DNA from 4 places in the Aeribacillus sp. JST-2 genome. Region 1 is predicted to be linked to each of the others. Evidence: riboswitches for the same ligand, from Rfam matches in the RefSeq annotation. Region 1 holds a riboswitch; each other region holds the start of a gene.
The links. A riboswitch is a leader RNA that binds a small molecule or an ion and turns the genes downstream of it on or off. The one in region 1 is predicted to bind S-adenosylmethionine.
Positions count from the first base shown of each region.

Region 2: another riboswitch for S-adenosylmethionine. It lies ahead of AC0KTX_RS04235 (methionine biosynthesis PLP-dependent protein); the one in region 1 lies ahead of AC0KTX_RS09460 (methionine ABC transporter ATP-binding protein).
Region 3: another riboswitch for S-adenosylmethionine. It lies ahead of AC0KTX_RS04730 (bifunctional homocysteine S-methyltransferase/methylenetetrahydrofolate reductase); the one in region 1 lies ahead of AC0KTX_RS09460 (methionine ABC transporter ATP-binding protein).
Region 4: another riboswitch for S-adenosylmethionine. It lies ahead of metK (methionine adenosyltransferase); the one in region 1 lies ahead of AC0KTX_RS09460 (methionine ABC transporter ATP-binding protein).

Region 1 covers NZ_JBVVUU010000014.1:65,825-69,483, reverse strand. The annotation lists gene AC0KTX_RS09465 (methionine ABC transporter permease) at 1-387, opposite strand, end outside; gene AC0KTX_RS09460 (methionine ABC transporter ATP-binding protein) at 380-1,405, opposite strand; SAM riboswitch class I at 1,510-1,619, opposite strand; gene AC0KTX_RS09455 (SCP2 sterol-binding domain-containing protein) at 1,735-2,034, opposite strand; gene AC0KTX_RS09450 (thioredoxin family protein) at 2,181-2,492, opposite strand; gene AC0KTX_RS09445 (toprim domain-containing protein) at 2,512-2,862, opposite strand; gene gcvH (glycine cleavage system protein GcvH) at 2,997-3,380, opposite strand; gene AC0KTX_RS09435 (arsenate reductase family protein) at 3,445-3,659, opposite strand, start outside.
Region 2 covers NZ_JBVVUU010000005.1:37,003-40,661, forward strand. The annotation lists gene metC (cystathionine beta-lyase) at 92-1,249, opposite strand; gene AC0KTX_RS04235 (methionine biosynthesis PLP-dependent protein) at 1,251-2,366, opposite strand; SAM riboswitch class I at 2,475-2,613, opposite strand; gene AC0KTX_RS04240 (aliphatic sulfonate ABC transporter substrate-binding protein) at 2,687-3,659, opposite strand, start outside.
Region 3 covers NZ_JBVVUU010000005.1:129,917-133,575, forward strand. The annotation lists gene AC0KTX_RS04710 (hypothetical protein) at 1-315, shown strand, start outside; gene AC0KTX_RS04715 (HPr family phosphocarrier protein) at 595-894, shown strand; gene AC0KTX_RS04720 (HPr family phosphocarrier protein) at 954-1,268, shown strand; gene AC0KTX_RS04725 (YajQ family cyclic di-GMP-binding protein) at 1,298-1,789, shown strand; SAM riboswitch class I at 1,908-2,032, shown strand; gene AC0KTX_RS04730 (bifunctional homocysteine S-methyltransferase/methylenetetrahydrofolate reductase) at 2,136-3,659, shown strand, end outside.
Region 4 covers NZ_JBVVUU010000028.1:6,342-10,000, reverse strand. The annotation lists gene AC0KTX_RS12665 (phosphatase PAP2 family protein) at 1-322, shown strand, start outside; gene metK (methionine adenosyltransferase) at 481-1,686, opposite strand; SAM riboswitch class I at 1,878-2,071, opposite strand; gene pckA (phosphoenolpyruvate carboxykinase (ATP)) at 2,268-3,659, shown strand, end outside.

The sequences.
Region 1 (3,659 bases):
TTTTGCCGCTTCTATCACGCCTTTGTCCACTTCCCGCAAAGCGATTTCTACCATTCTTGCATAAAATGGCGCGGCTCCGATAATAAGAGCCGGCAAAGCGGCATTTGCCCCCAATATCGTTCCAACCACCGCTTTTGTAAAAGGCAATAGCAGGATGATCAAAATAATAAACGGAATAGAACGGAAAATATTTACAACGGCAGCTACAATCGAATGGATGACATTATTTTGCCACAGATTCCCTTTTGACGTTAAAAAGAGCAGCAAACCTAAAATGATGCCGAGGAAAAATGTAGCTGCTACAGAAACTCCCGTCATATAAACCGTTTCGTACGCTGCATCCAAAACTTTGTCCCATTTCACATTAGGCAAAAAAGTCTCAGCCATTCGCAATCACCTCCAATTCTATTTGCTGATTGCGAATATATTCAATGGCTTCTTTAATTTTTTCTTCTTTGCCGTCGATATGAATAAGCAGCGAACCGTAAGATCCGTTTTGCGTTTGCGATATTTTTCCTTGCAAAATATTTACATCAACGTCAAACTGTCTGATCAGCTTGGAAATGACAGGTTGTTCCGCACGGTCGCCAATAAACGTCAGTTTAACAACCTTTCCTTTTTTATACTTATCAAGAAGGTGTTCCACCGTTTCTTTTGTTTCCTCGGGTTCTGTCACTTGTTTTACAAATCGTTTGGTAATGTCGGCCTGCGGATTCCGGAAAACGGTTAAAACATCCCCCTGCTCAACAATTTTTCCGTTTTCCATCACGGCAACCCGGTGGCAAATTTTGCGGATGACATGCATTTCATGTGTGATCAGCACGATTGTCAACCCCATCCGCTTGTTGATGTCTACAAGCAAATCGAGAATCGAATCAGTCGTCTGCGGATCTAATGCTGATGTCGCCTCATCACATAAAAGCACTTTTGGGTTATTGGCCAGAGCCCTCGCAATGCCGACCCGCTGTTTTTGGCCACCGCTTAATTGCGATGGATACGCATCTTCTTTCCCTTCGAGACCAACTAGTTTTATTAGTTCATCCACCCGCTTTAGCCGCTCGCTTTTGGCAACGCCGGCAATTTCAAGAGGAAAGGCGATATTTTCGCGGACGGTTCTTGACCAAAGCAGGTTGAAATGCTGAAAAATCATGCTGATTTCCTTGCGTGCGGTTCTAAGTTCTTTTCCTTTGATACAGTCAATTCTTTTTCCCGCCACATTAACAGATCCCCCTGTCGGCTTTTCAAGGCCGTTCAGCAAACGGATTAGCGTGCTCTTTCCCGCTCCGCTGTAACCGATTATTCCAAAAATTTCTCCGCTTTGAATCTCAAGGTCCACCTGATCCACAGCTTTGACTTGATTTCGATTGGATTGGTAAATTTTCGTAACAGCCTTAAGTGAAATCATCTTCTCACCTTCTTTCTTACAACATAGGAGGTGTCCCCGTTAAACGATTAAAAAGCCTTCCTGCAAGAGCAGAAAGGCGGAAAATATTGCAAATCCTTCAAACCTTTCCATCTTTCAAAGCAATGATGCTTTGCGTGATTTGGCACCATTTCAGCAATATCCTGACGGTTGCCGGGCTTCATAGGGCACGTCCCTCCGCCGCTCTTGATAGAAATTATCTAATATTTAACTTTTTACGTTAACAAACTACTTGGCTAGGATTTTACCACCTGCCTACCTTCATGTCAATGGAAAAGTCCAATTAATTAAAGAAAAACAATTTAGAATATTTATGAATGATCAGCTGCTAATGATAAAATCGCTTCCAATCTTAAAATATCCCGAAACGTCCCTTCTACTTTAATCGCCTTCAATTCCATCAGTTGCTGAAGCTTTAATTGTCCCGTTAATAGATCCTTCATTTGTCCATCGTTTCCTGTCATTTTCAGATGAACTGTTTCAGGCGCAGTTTCCATACACTTCAGCCCCTCTATATCCAGTTGAAAATAACACTTGGAATGTTTAGATTCGCATGCAATAATGAGAGGTATGGAAGGAAAAAGCGGCTTGATCAAATGATGCTCATTCACTCTTTTTAATAGAGACTCAAACAATGTTGGACCCCTCCAGCAAGTTACGGTTTATAAACAACTACTTCTTTCTCTTTTCCCGTCTTCCTGCTGGCAGTTGTCGACAATTTCACAACATATGTGACATTTCCCAAGAAATAATGTTCTTAAGAAGGAACGTATTTTTTCAATAGCTGATAAAGATAGTCAACGGAATGAAAAGCATATATTTTTTTAATGATTTTCCCGTTTTCAAAAATCAATAGACAGGGGACACTTTCAATTTCCCATTCTTTAGCGTATTCAGGGATATAATTTAAATTTTTCATTAAAATGGAAATAGAGGGCATTATCGTTTCAATAACCGACAACATTTTGGATGCTAATTGGCACGTGCCGCAAAACGGCGTGTATAAATATAAAACTGTCCTTTTTTGTTGATGAATCTTTCCCAATTGTTCCGATGTCAATTCATTCATTTCAACATTTCACACACCCTTACGATAAATATTTTACATGGACATCAATGTTGGCACTCAATAGAATTGAGGCTATGTGCTTCTCAGGCGCCGATGCCACTTCTCTGTACATTTTGTCGATGTATAAATGGCTGGCCTCCGGGAGCTCCCGTTTAAATTGTTTTCTTAGTCTTTCCCCTGCTTTGTCCGCATCAACTAAAATATAAACTTCCTTGTAAAACAAGCTTTCCACCAATTCGTCAAGCTTGGAAATACTTAACGTTCCATTCGTGCAAATGACTTCCACAGGCTCATTTACGATCTTTTCAATTTTCAGCTTATCTGATTTTCCTTCTACAATGATCACCTTTTCGGCCTCTGTACTTGCCATTGGCATCACCTTTTTGATTTTGGGGTCATTTCGCAAAGCATTTTTTGTTGATAGCAAATATCTTCTCTTTTCCTTTTTATTCCTAATTTTAAAAAAGCAAAATCCCCCTCTCGCTTAGAGAAGGGGATTGAGCCTCAGTCTTCTTTTACCATTTCTTCATATTCTTCAGCAGTCATCAGTTTTTCGACATCGCTTATATCATTAGGCTCCACAATAATCATCCAAGCTTTTTCATAAGGCGACTCATTTACATATTCAGGATTATCATCCAGTTCTTCGTTCACTTCCACTACTTTTCCGCTGATTGGTGCATAAAGTTCAGATACAGTTTTAACGGACTCGACGCTTCCAAACGGCTCGTCAGCAGTTATCTCATCACCAACTTCTGGAAGTTCAACGAAAACAATATCACCTAATTCAGATTGAGCGAAGTCAGTAATGCCGATTTTCACTTTATCCCCTTCTACCTTCACCCATTCATGTTCTTCAGAATAACGCAATTCTTTTGGTGTGTTCAATGTTTTTCCCTCCATGCCAAAATATTAATTTAAAGATTTCTATGATAAATAGAAAATCTTTTTTTCATGAATTTCTCCACGTTTTTTCAAATTCCTCTTCTTTAAATCCAACTGTAACCTTTTCTCCATCTGTCACGATCGGACGTTTTATCAGCATGCCGTCAGACGAAAGCAACTCATAAATGTCCTCTTCTGACATGGCTTTTACTTTCTCTTTTAAACCTAATTGCCGATATTTTTGTCCGCTTGTGTTAAAAAATTTTTTCAACTCTAAACCGC
Region 2 (3,659 bases), on a different contig from region 1:
TAATGTCAAATAATTGTCAATTTTCCTTACAAAAAAAAGAAACAGGGGACATGCCCCTGTTCTTATGAGTGATTTTCATGAAAATCATTGCTTATGCAAGAATTTTGTCTAGTCCATGCTGCAAATCGCGTCTCAAGTCCTCAAAGCTTTCCAAACCGACGCTTAAGCGAAGCAATCCGTCCGTAATCCCTCTTTTTTCTCTTTCTTCTTTCGGCATTGCTGCGTGGGACATTTTCGCCGGATAGGACAAGATGGACTCTACTGCCCCTAAGCTGACGGCAAACACCGGGAGCTCAATGTTGGATGCAAGTGTTTTCACCGCTTTTTCGTCTTTAAGTTCAAAAGATAAAACCGCACCCGCACCTCCGCTTTGTTTCCGATGAATGTCCGCCCCCGCATGGCCGTCTAATCCGGGATAATACACTTTTCGCACTGAAGGGTGATTTTGCAAAAATTTTGCCAATTGGAGTGCTGTTTCTGCCGATTGATTAAGCCGAACCTGGAGTGTTTTCAATCCTCTAAGCACAAGCCAGCAGTCATGAGGCCCTAAAACAGCGCCAAAAGCGTTTTGCAACTTATAAAGCTCCTCACCAAGCTTTTCATCCTTTACAACCGCCAATCCCGCTAAGCAGTCGCTATGTCCAGCAAGAAATTTTGTTGCACTGTGCAAGACGACATCTGCCCCCAAATCCAATGGACGCTGCAAAGCAGGTGTCATAAACGTGTTGTCGACAAATGTTAAACAACCGTATTTTTTGGCAAGTTTGACAACTGCACGGATGTCGGTGATTTTCAATAACGGATTGGAAGGCGTTTCAATATAAATGACTTTCGTGTTTGGTCGAATATTGGCTTCCACCTCATTAAGATCTGTCATATCGACAAACGTATATTCAATGCCGAAGCGGGATAGGACATCGGCAACAATCCGGTATGTTCCGCCGTACACATCTTCAGTGACAAGAACGTGATCTCCCGAAGACAGTAGCAGAAAAGCTGTTGAAATGGCGGCCATTCCTGAAGCAAAAGCAAACCCTCTGGCGCCTCCCTCCAGTTCGGCGATTGCTTCTTCTAACGCTTTTCTTGTCGGATTGCCGGAACGGCTATAGTCAAATTCAGGTGATTGATCAAGAGTTTTTTGATGAAACGTTGATGCATGCTGAATCGGTACACTGACAGCGCCTGTAACCGGATCGTATTTATGGTGATTGTGCAGCAATTTTGTTTGAAAACTCCATTGATTGCTCATCTTACCGATCCCCTTTCGCTGCCGCTTTTAACGCTTGTTTGAGATCTTCTTTTAAATCCTCGACATCTTCAATCCCAACCGAAAAGCGAAGAAGCCTGTTGCAAACGCCGTTTTGAACGCGCACTTCCTCCGGGATATCCGCATGGGTTTGGGTCGCAGGATACGTAATAAAACTTTCGACACCGCCTAAGCTTTCTGCAAAACAAATCAACTGTAAATTTTTTAAAAACGGGTTTACCCATTCTTCTTTTTGAATGCGGAAGGAAAGCATTCCGCCTCTACCCGGATATAAAACGTCGGCCACTTCTGGAAGCTCCGCCAAAAATCGAGCCAATTCCCTTGCATTTTCCTGATGTTTGGCCATTCTGAGCGATAATGTTTTCATTCCCCTTAATAGAAGCCAAGAGTCAAAAGGAGACAATACAGCGCCAATGGCGTTTTGATGTGCGGCCAATTTTTCACAAAGATCTTGCCCTTTCGCACACACCAAGCCTGCCAACACATCGTTGTGGCCTCCTAAATATTTCGTTGCACTATGGATGACAATATCAGCTCCCTCTTCGATAGGACGCTGCAATACAGGCGTATAAAACGTATTATCCACAATTAGCAGCAAATCGTGCTTGCGCGCGATTTCGCTGAGAGCTGAAATAGATGTTTCCTGCATGAGCGGGTTCGTCGGCGTTTCCAAGAAGATCGCTTTCGTATTTTCGTTGATCAGAGATACCGTTTCTGCTTCAGATGTAAAATCATCATAATGAAAAACAAGGCCGTACTTGCGCCACTCTTCCTCGAACAATCGGTAAGTTCCTCCATATAAATCTTTTGAAACTATAAGTTCATCGCCGCTTTTAAAAAGGGCCATAATTGTTTGAATCGCCGCCATCCCGGAAGAGAAAGCAAATCCTTGATCGGCTCCTTCCAATGCGGCGATCGCCTCCTCGACAACAAGCCGCGTTGGATTTTTTGTCCTTGTGTAGTCGTATCCAGTGGATTCACCAATCCCCGCATGGCGGTACGCCGTCGATAAATAAATGGGCGCACTAACTGCTCCCGTAGCGGTTTCACTCCGGTTTCCCAATTGGGCTAAAATTGTATCTATCCGATTCTTTGCCATCTTTTTTCCTCCTATTCTTCCTAAAAGAATCGCCCGTTTGTCTTTATCAGGAGTCGGCAAAAATAAAACGCCTTCCTCATAAGAAGAAGACGTTTATTTGTTAGCTCCTTCTTATCTTCCAAGCATGACAAACGGCAATATGCTTGCTGGATGTAGCACCTTGGTGCAAGAATAACCATGCCGTCAGACCTTGCACCGGTTGCTGAGGCTTCCCAGGGCCAGTTCCCTCCGCCTCTCTCGATAAGAATTGACGTTATGAAGTTTTTGGATATTTCATATAAATTAAATTTACATGAAATTTTATAAAAACACAAGTATTTTCAATTCAAAAAAGTATCATCGACAAGACCTGTCAAGTCAGGTCTTTCTTTCAAAAATTTTAATTGATAAGAAGAGTCGGCGAATTCTTGAAGAACTTTTCCATCTACTTCCGTTGTATAGTGAACGCGTTTCCATGCGCTGTCGATAATGTTTGGATCAAGCTGCTGGTTTGTTGTTTCTTTAATGGACTTGATGGCGATATCGCGCGCTTCGTTTGGATGCTGATTGATAAAGTCGATGGCTTTTTTATGTGCATTGACAATATCTTGTACAAGTTCTTTATGTTCCTTAATGAACTTGTCGGAAGTTACTAAAACGGTATTTGGCAGCGTTGTTCCAAAGGCAATGTCTTTCGTATCGACAATCACTTTTGCGCCGTTTTTGATTAACAATGAAGCCCAAGGTTCAGGTACTGCCGCTAAATCCACTTTTCCCGCTTCAAAAAATGATTGGTATTGGGCCGGGTTGCCGGTTGTGTGCTTCAATGTTCCGCCAATTCTGGAAGAAGCAATATTATAATCTTGCAAATAAGTTTCAAATTGAACATCATGTGTGCATCCGACTCCCGGAGTGATAAACGTCTTGTTTTCAATATCTTTTAGCGTTTGAATACCGCTTTTTGGGCTAGCGACAACAACAGTTCCTCCTGATGATGCACCGGCAATGATTTTGACATCCGCACCGTTCGAAAAGTTATTCATAACCGGTCCTGGTCCTACGAGACCGGCATCAATTTCGCCCGTTTTAAGGGCTGTCATAAACGCACCGCCGTCCGGAAATGTTTTATATTCGATTTTCACTTGATCGCCAAGTTCTTCTTGATAATAGCCTTTTTCTTTCGCTATCATCGCCGGAACGTGATCAATGTTCGGAAAATAACCGATTGTGACTTTCGTTTTTTCCCCTGATCCTGCTTGATTTGCTCCGCAGGCAGACAAAATGCCAATGATGATAATGGAGATCAATGTTAGC
Region 3 (3,659 bases), on a different contig from region 1:
AACAACAGTCCAAAGGATACCGCAACCGGCAAAGTTAGAGTCTTTTCCTTGAACGGCGGAAAAAGCCGTATAGCCAATCCAACATTTTATATTCCTCCGTTGTCTTCCGACTTTTTTTCCTTCGATGTAAAAGACGAAGCTGAAGTTGAATTTCAAATCAGGGTGGATTCCCTAAACGGCGCTACAAACGAACAAATCACATCTTTTGTATTGCCTTCTGTATGGGGAAAAAATCCGGGTGGTGTTCCACAGACAGAACACCGTCTTGTTACGGCCGAAATTCGAATTGTCCGTCCGATCGGAGATTCCGAGTAACGGAAGGGGATAGGCTGTCCGTTTAGCGGACAGTCTATTTTTAGCTGGTTGGCGGAAGAGAGCCGCATAAAACCCAAAAAGTGCTTACATAGACAACCGATTTTTTTAAAGTCTTTAAAACATTTTGTCCAAATAACCTTTCATAAACTTCATAGTCTTTGCAACAGTCAAAATTTCAAACCTATTCTTTGTTTGGAAGAAGAAATGACGAACAAATGGAATTCTCATTTGCCTCTATGTAAGATATCTGTAAAAACGTAAATGTAAGAGGTGTCAAAAATGGAGAAACATGAAATTTCCATATATCTTACGGAAGAAATGGATCCGGAATATGTTATTTCCCTTGTCCACGAAGCCGTCAAGTATAACAGCTACATTCTGTTCCGCACAAAAAAATTTCAGTTAAATGCCAAAAGCATTCTAAGCATGCTCGGTTTTGCCGCTTTTTTAGAAGGTCGAGTGCGCATTGTTGCTGAAGGCGACGATTCATTGGAAGCAATAAAAAATTTGCAAGCCTTTCTCTCCCCAAAATGTTCTGAAACAACTTCCGCAGCAAAAATCCATTCAATTTTAAAATGATGGAAACTGTCGGCAACATTTGCCTCCTAACAACATATCAATCATGATGAGGTGAAAAAATGATTGAGAAAACGTCCATTTTCCAAAATGATATAGCGTTCAACAAGTGCTACGCCAATGTTTTTGTCAAACAAGCGAACCGATTTGAATCAACGATTACCGTGAAAAAGGACGATACAACAGTTGATGGCAAAAGCCTCCTAGGGCTGCTCACCCTTAACTTGAAAAAAGGCGAAAAACTTTCGATATGTGCAAAAGGCGCCGATGAACAGGAGGCAGCCGCCGCCCTCGTCAGCTTGGTTGAAAATTGGTTTACCGTCTGCCAGAAAAGCTTAAAAAATGTTGTTCAGCTGCCTCCGATTCACTATAATTGATATAAATCACATAGCTTGGAGGTAAAACGTTGGCAAAGGAAAATTCATTTGACATTGTATCTAAAGTGGATATTGCGGAAGTGACGAATTCCATTCAAATGGCGCAAAAAGAAATTGCTAACAGGTATGATTTTAAAGGATCGAAAAGCGATATTTCCCTGGAAAAAGATGAACTTGTCCTCATTTCCGATGACGAGTTTAAACTGAATCAGTTAAAAGATGTTCTAATCGGGAAAATGATTAAGCGCGGTGTGGCCACCAAAAACATTCAGTACGGAAAAATCGAAAAGGCCGCCGGAGGCACTGTCAGACAAAGAGCAAAACTTGTCAACGGAATTGACAAAGAAAACGGCAAGAAAATAAACGCTCTTATCAAAAAGACCGGACTAAAAGTAAAAAGCCAAATCCAGGACGACCAAATCCGGGTAAGCGGCAAAAACAAAGACGATTTGCAAAAAGTGATCGCAGCGGTAAAAAGCGCCGACTTGCCGATTGACGTTCAATTCATCAATTTTCGTTAAATGATCCTGCCCGTAAAACAGAAGTTTTTTTGAAAAAATAAAAAAATTATATTGATTATTCTGATAGAATCCGTTACATTATGATTAATCCTATATAACTAATTGAATATGTAAATGATTCTTATCAAGAGAAGCGGAGGGACTGGCCCGATGAACCTTCAGCAACCGGATTACCCAGTAGAAAACATTGGGTACCAAGGTGCTAAATCCAGCGATGCGCAAAGTGCGCTCGAAAGATAAGAAGAAGGGGAAATTGCTCAAAAAGTCTTCTTCTTAGAAGGCTTTTTCTTTTTATTAGAGCAACACCTCCTTCTGCGATTGATTTCATGATTGGAGGAACTTTTTTATGGGGCTTTTGCAAGATTTAAAACATCATATATTAATTGCTGATGGAGCAATGGGGACTCTTCTGTATTCTTATGGTATTGACCGATGTTTTGATGAACTGAATCTCTCCAAACCGGACGAAATTAAACAAATTCATACAACTTATATTGAAGCTGGCGCGCGTGTCATTCAAACAAATACATACAGCGCCAATCTATTAAAGCTTTCAAGATACGGTTTGGAAGATGAAATGCAGCAGATCAATCAAAAAGGTGTCGAACTTGCGAAAGAAGCGGCAAAAAATGCAACTGACAAAACTTATGTCATTGGAACAATCGGCGGCATCCGCTCTTTTCAAAAAAGCGCCTATTCTTTACCGGATATTACAAAGAGCTTTCAAGATCAACTTTATGTCCTTTTATCTGAAGAGATAGACGGCCTTATTTTGGAAACTTATTACGATCTGGAAGAACTGAAAACCGTTTTGCAAATAGCGAGAAAAGAGACGGATTTGCCGATCATTACAAACGTTTCATTGCACGAAGAGGGGGTTTTTCAAAACGGGACAAGACTAGCAGACGGCTTAAAAATGCTTGAAGAACTTGGAGCTGATATAGTCGGGCTCAATTGCCGGTTAGGCCCTTATCATATGCTGAAATCGTTGGAAGAAGTACCGATTCCGGAAAAAGCTTTTTTATCCGCTTTTCCAAACGGCAGCTTGCCGAGTTATGAAAATGGAAGATTAGTTTATGAATCGGATGAACACTATTTCTTTGAAGCAGCTCTGCAATTCCGAGAGCAAGGCGTCCGGCTGCTTGGCGGTTGCTGCGGCACAGCGCCAAAACATATTCGGGCAATGGCTGAAGCGGTGTCGCACCTTTCTCCGGTGGCGGAAAAAAAAGTAAAACAACCTGATGTCGATATTATTCTTTCCCCTGCAAAACCGCTTGCGGAAACAAAACTTCCGGAGATTGTAAAAGAAAGACGATCTGTTATTGTTGAATTAGATCCGCCCAAAACGCTCGGCATTGATAAATTTTTAATGGGAGCAAAAGCTTTGAAAAAAGCCGGTATTGACGCGATTACGCTGGCAGATAATTCCCTTGCCACGCCAAGAATCAGCAATCTGGCATGCGCCCAAATTTTAAAAAGCCGTTATCGAATCAGACCGCTCGTTCATTTGACTTGCCGAGACAGAAACCTGATCGGCCTGCAATCTCATCTGATGGGCTTGCACACACTCGGTTTGCATGATATTTTAGCGGTTACCGGCGATCCGTCCAAAATCGGCGATTTTCCTGGTGCAACCTCTGTTTTTGATTTATCATCGTTCGATTTAATCAGTTTAATTAAACAATTTAATGAGGGACTGTCCTATTCCGGAAAGTCTCTTGGGGAAAAGACGAACTTTACCGTCGCCGCCGCTTTTAATCCGAATGTACGCCATCTTGAACGCGCCGTTTCGAGACTTGAGAAAAAAATCAGCTGCGGGGCCGATTATTTCATTACACAGCCTGTCTACTCCGAAAAACTGATTGAAGAC
Region 4 (3,659 bases), on a different contig from region 1:
TTTTTTCAGTCATATTCCTGTCTTCATTATTAAAAAAATATTTCCGCGCCGGCGTCCTTATTTAACATTGCTGGGCGCTAAGGTCATGAAAAACCCATTAAAGGACTATTCGTTTCCTTCGGGTCATTCGACAGCCATTTTCTCAGTCACAATTCCGTTCTTATTATCTGCACCCATTTTATCATGGATTTTGCTTCCTCTTTCGCTTAGTGTGGCGCTTTCAAGAATTTATTTAGGGCTTCACTATCCTTCCGATGTGCTGGCGGGAATGCTCCTAGGAACATCAACTGGGATTATCTGCTTTTATTCATTTGTTCTATAAAACCATTTACAAGCGAAAGATGCGTTCCTTCCGGTCAAAAAAACAAAACGGACGCAGCCGTGTCTGCGTCCGTTTTGTTTATCCCTAAAATCAATTGATAAACTAATTTTATACAGTTTAAAAAGGGCGCCAATTGAATGGGCGCCCTTTTTATAAATTTATTTATACTGATAAGACTGCTCGCGAAGAGCTTCTGCTTTATCCGTTCTTTCCCAAGGCAGATCCAAATCAGTGCGGCCAAAATGTCCATAAACGGCTGTCTTTTTATAAATCGGGCGGCGCAAATCAAGCATTTTTATAATGCCTGCAGGACGCAAATCAAAGTTTTTCTGAACAAGTTCCACTAAAACATCTTCACTAACGCTTCCTGTTCCAAATGTATCAATTGAGATAGAAACAGGTTTTGCTACACCGATTGCATAGGCAAGCTGAACTTCACATTTGTCAGCAAGCCCCGCAGCCACGATATTTTTGGCGACATACCGTGCAGCATACGCAGCGGAACGGTCCACCTTCGTCGGGTCTTTTCCGGAAAAAGCTCCACCGCCGTGGCGAGCATAGCCTCCATAAGTATCGACAATAATTTTTCGGCCTGTTAAACCGGCATCTCCTTGCGGTCCGCCAATGACGAAACGCCCGGTAGGATTGATGAAAAATTTTGTTTCTTCATCAATCAACTCATTGGGAACAACCGGATCAATGACCTTTTCTCGAATATCCCGCTTTATTTGTTCAATCGTTGCTTCAGGATGATGTTGAGTTGATATGACGATCGTATCGATTCTGACTGGTTGGTTATTTTCGTCATATTCTACCGTCACTTGTGTTTTTCCGTCCGGACGCAAATATGGAATCACTTCGGTCTTGCGTACTTCTGCAAGCCGGCGGGAAAGCTTATGCGCCAACGAAATCGGTAGAGGCATTAATTCTTTCGTTTCATTACAAGCAAAACCGAACATTAGTCCTTGGTCTCCGGCTCCGATCGCTTCAATTTCTTCATCCGTCATTTGTCCTTCGCGCGCTTCAAGAGCTTTATCAACTCCCATAGCAATATCCGGTGATTGCTCATCAATTGATGTTAAAACAGCACAAGTTTCAGCATCAAACCCGTATTTTGCTCTCGTGTAGCCGATGTCTCTTACTGTTTCCCGCACAATTTTTGGTATATCGACATAAGTGTTGGTCGTAATTTCTCCACTGACTAATACAAGGCCTGTTGTCACAGATGTTTCACAGGCAACACGCGCATTCGGATCTTTTTCAATGATAGCGTCTAAAATTGCATCCGAAATTTGATCGCAAATTTTATCCGGATGCCCTTCCGTAACTGATTCAGATGTAAACAGACGGCGCTTTCTTGCCATGGCACTTCCTCCTTCAACTACTTTATGTTCTGTGGAGCACTCGGACTCCCATTATTGTCACGGAACTCATTCCCTCAAGAATCGATGCCATTTACGATAAGAAAAACTTGGCGAAACGGAAGGTTTTTTATAATAAGAAAAAACCTTTCCCGTCATCAGAGGAAAGGTTGTTGCTCGATTCATGCCTTTCACTCTTATCGTTCAAGGAAAAAACCTTGCATCAGGTTAGCACCTTTGCTCGTCCTGTATTCGAATATGGAACTTTTTTTCAGGAAATATTCTAGGTGGCTTGAGCGATGTTCAACATACCATATTCGGCTGTCAACAAAATGAGCCGGTTGCTGGGCTTCATAGGGCCTGTCCCTCCGCCAACTCGGGATAAGAGTATCCGTTCAAGGATATATCTTACATGAGCCAAAACAGCATTGTCAACAAAAACCGACCTGTTTCTGCAAGTTTCTGTGCAGCCACCTGGAGATTCTTTTTTTGTTAAAAATATGATGTAATATTTAATTATATGTGTTATACTTATTTCAAAAATCACAACTATATCATGCTGCAAAAGGTGGTTTTCTGTGAAAATGATAAGTTTATCAAATGAATTAACAACATTAATTAACGGTGCAAATGCTTATCAAAATTTATCAGTTCCTCAACTGGTGGAAAAAACTTTAAAAAGGGGGGAAGGAATTTTAACAAATACAGGGGCCGTAGCAGTGAAAACGGGAAAATATACTGGCCGTTCGCCAAATGACAAATTTATTGTTGATGAAGTATCGGTACAAGATGAAATTGATTGGGGGACTGTGAACAAGCCGATTTCTAAAGAAGCTTTCGAACGCCTTTATATAAAATTAATCCGCTTTTTAAAGGAAAAAGAAGAGATTTTTGTTTTTAAGGGATATGCTGGTGCAGATCCGAATTACCGCATGCCGATTCAAGTAGTGAATGAATTGGCATGGCATAATTTATTTGCCCGACATCTCTTTGTCCGTTCAAACGATAAAACGGATTTCAAAAACCCTTTTACCATTTTGTCAGCTCCTTCGTTTAAGGCTGATCCTGAAGTGGACGGAACCAATTCCGAAGCATTTATTATCATTTCTTTTGAAAAGCGCGTCGTTTTGATTGGCGGCACAGAGTATGCTGGAGAAATGAAAAAAGCGATATTTTCCGTTATGAATTTTCTTCTCCCTAAACAAAACATTTTGCCGATGCATTGTTCGGCAAATGTTGGTGAAAAAGGGGATGTCGCCCTGTTTTTCGGATTATCAGGGACAGGAAAAACGACGCTTTCAGCCGATCCCGACCGGCCGCTAATCGGCGATGATGAACATGGCTGGTCTTCTTCAGGTATTTTTAACATAGAAGGCGGTTGCTATGCGAAGTGCATCGGTTTATCCATTGAGAAAGAACCGCAAATTTTCAACGCTATTGGGTTTGGCTCTGTATTAGAAAATGTCGTTGTCGACGGCAACACGCGCTTGCCTGATTATCATGATTCGCAAATAACAGAAAATACCCGTGCCGCCTATCCAATTGAGGCCATCGGCAATTTTGCAAACCCGAGCATGGCCGGACATGCGAACACAATCATCTTTTTAACAGCCGATGCGTTCGGTGTGCTTCCTCCGATTAGCAAATTGACAAAAGAGCAGGCAATATACCATTTCCTAAGCGGCTATACAAGCAAGCTTGCCGGCACAGAACGGGGAGTTACATCGCCAAAAGCGACATTTTCGTCCTGCTTTGGTGCGCCGTTTTTGCCTCGTCCAGCGGCGGTCTATGCGGAAATGTTAGGAAAGCGAATTGAAAAGCATAATGTCAAGATCTTTTTGGTCAACACCGGGTGGACAGGCGGAGAGTACGGCGTTGGAAAACGAATACAGCTTTCTTATACTAGAGCAATGGTTCAAGCCGCGTTAGCAGGAAAACTGGATGAAGTTGAAACGGTAAAAGATCCGATTTTCGGC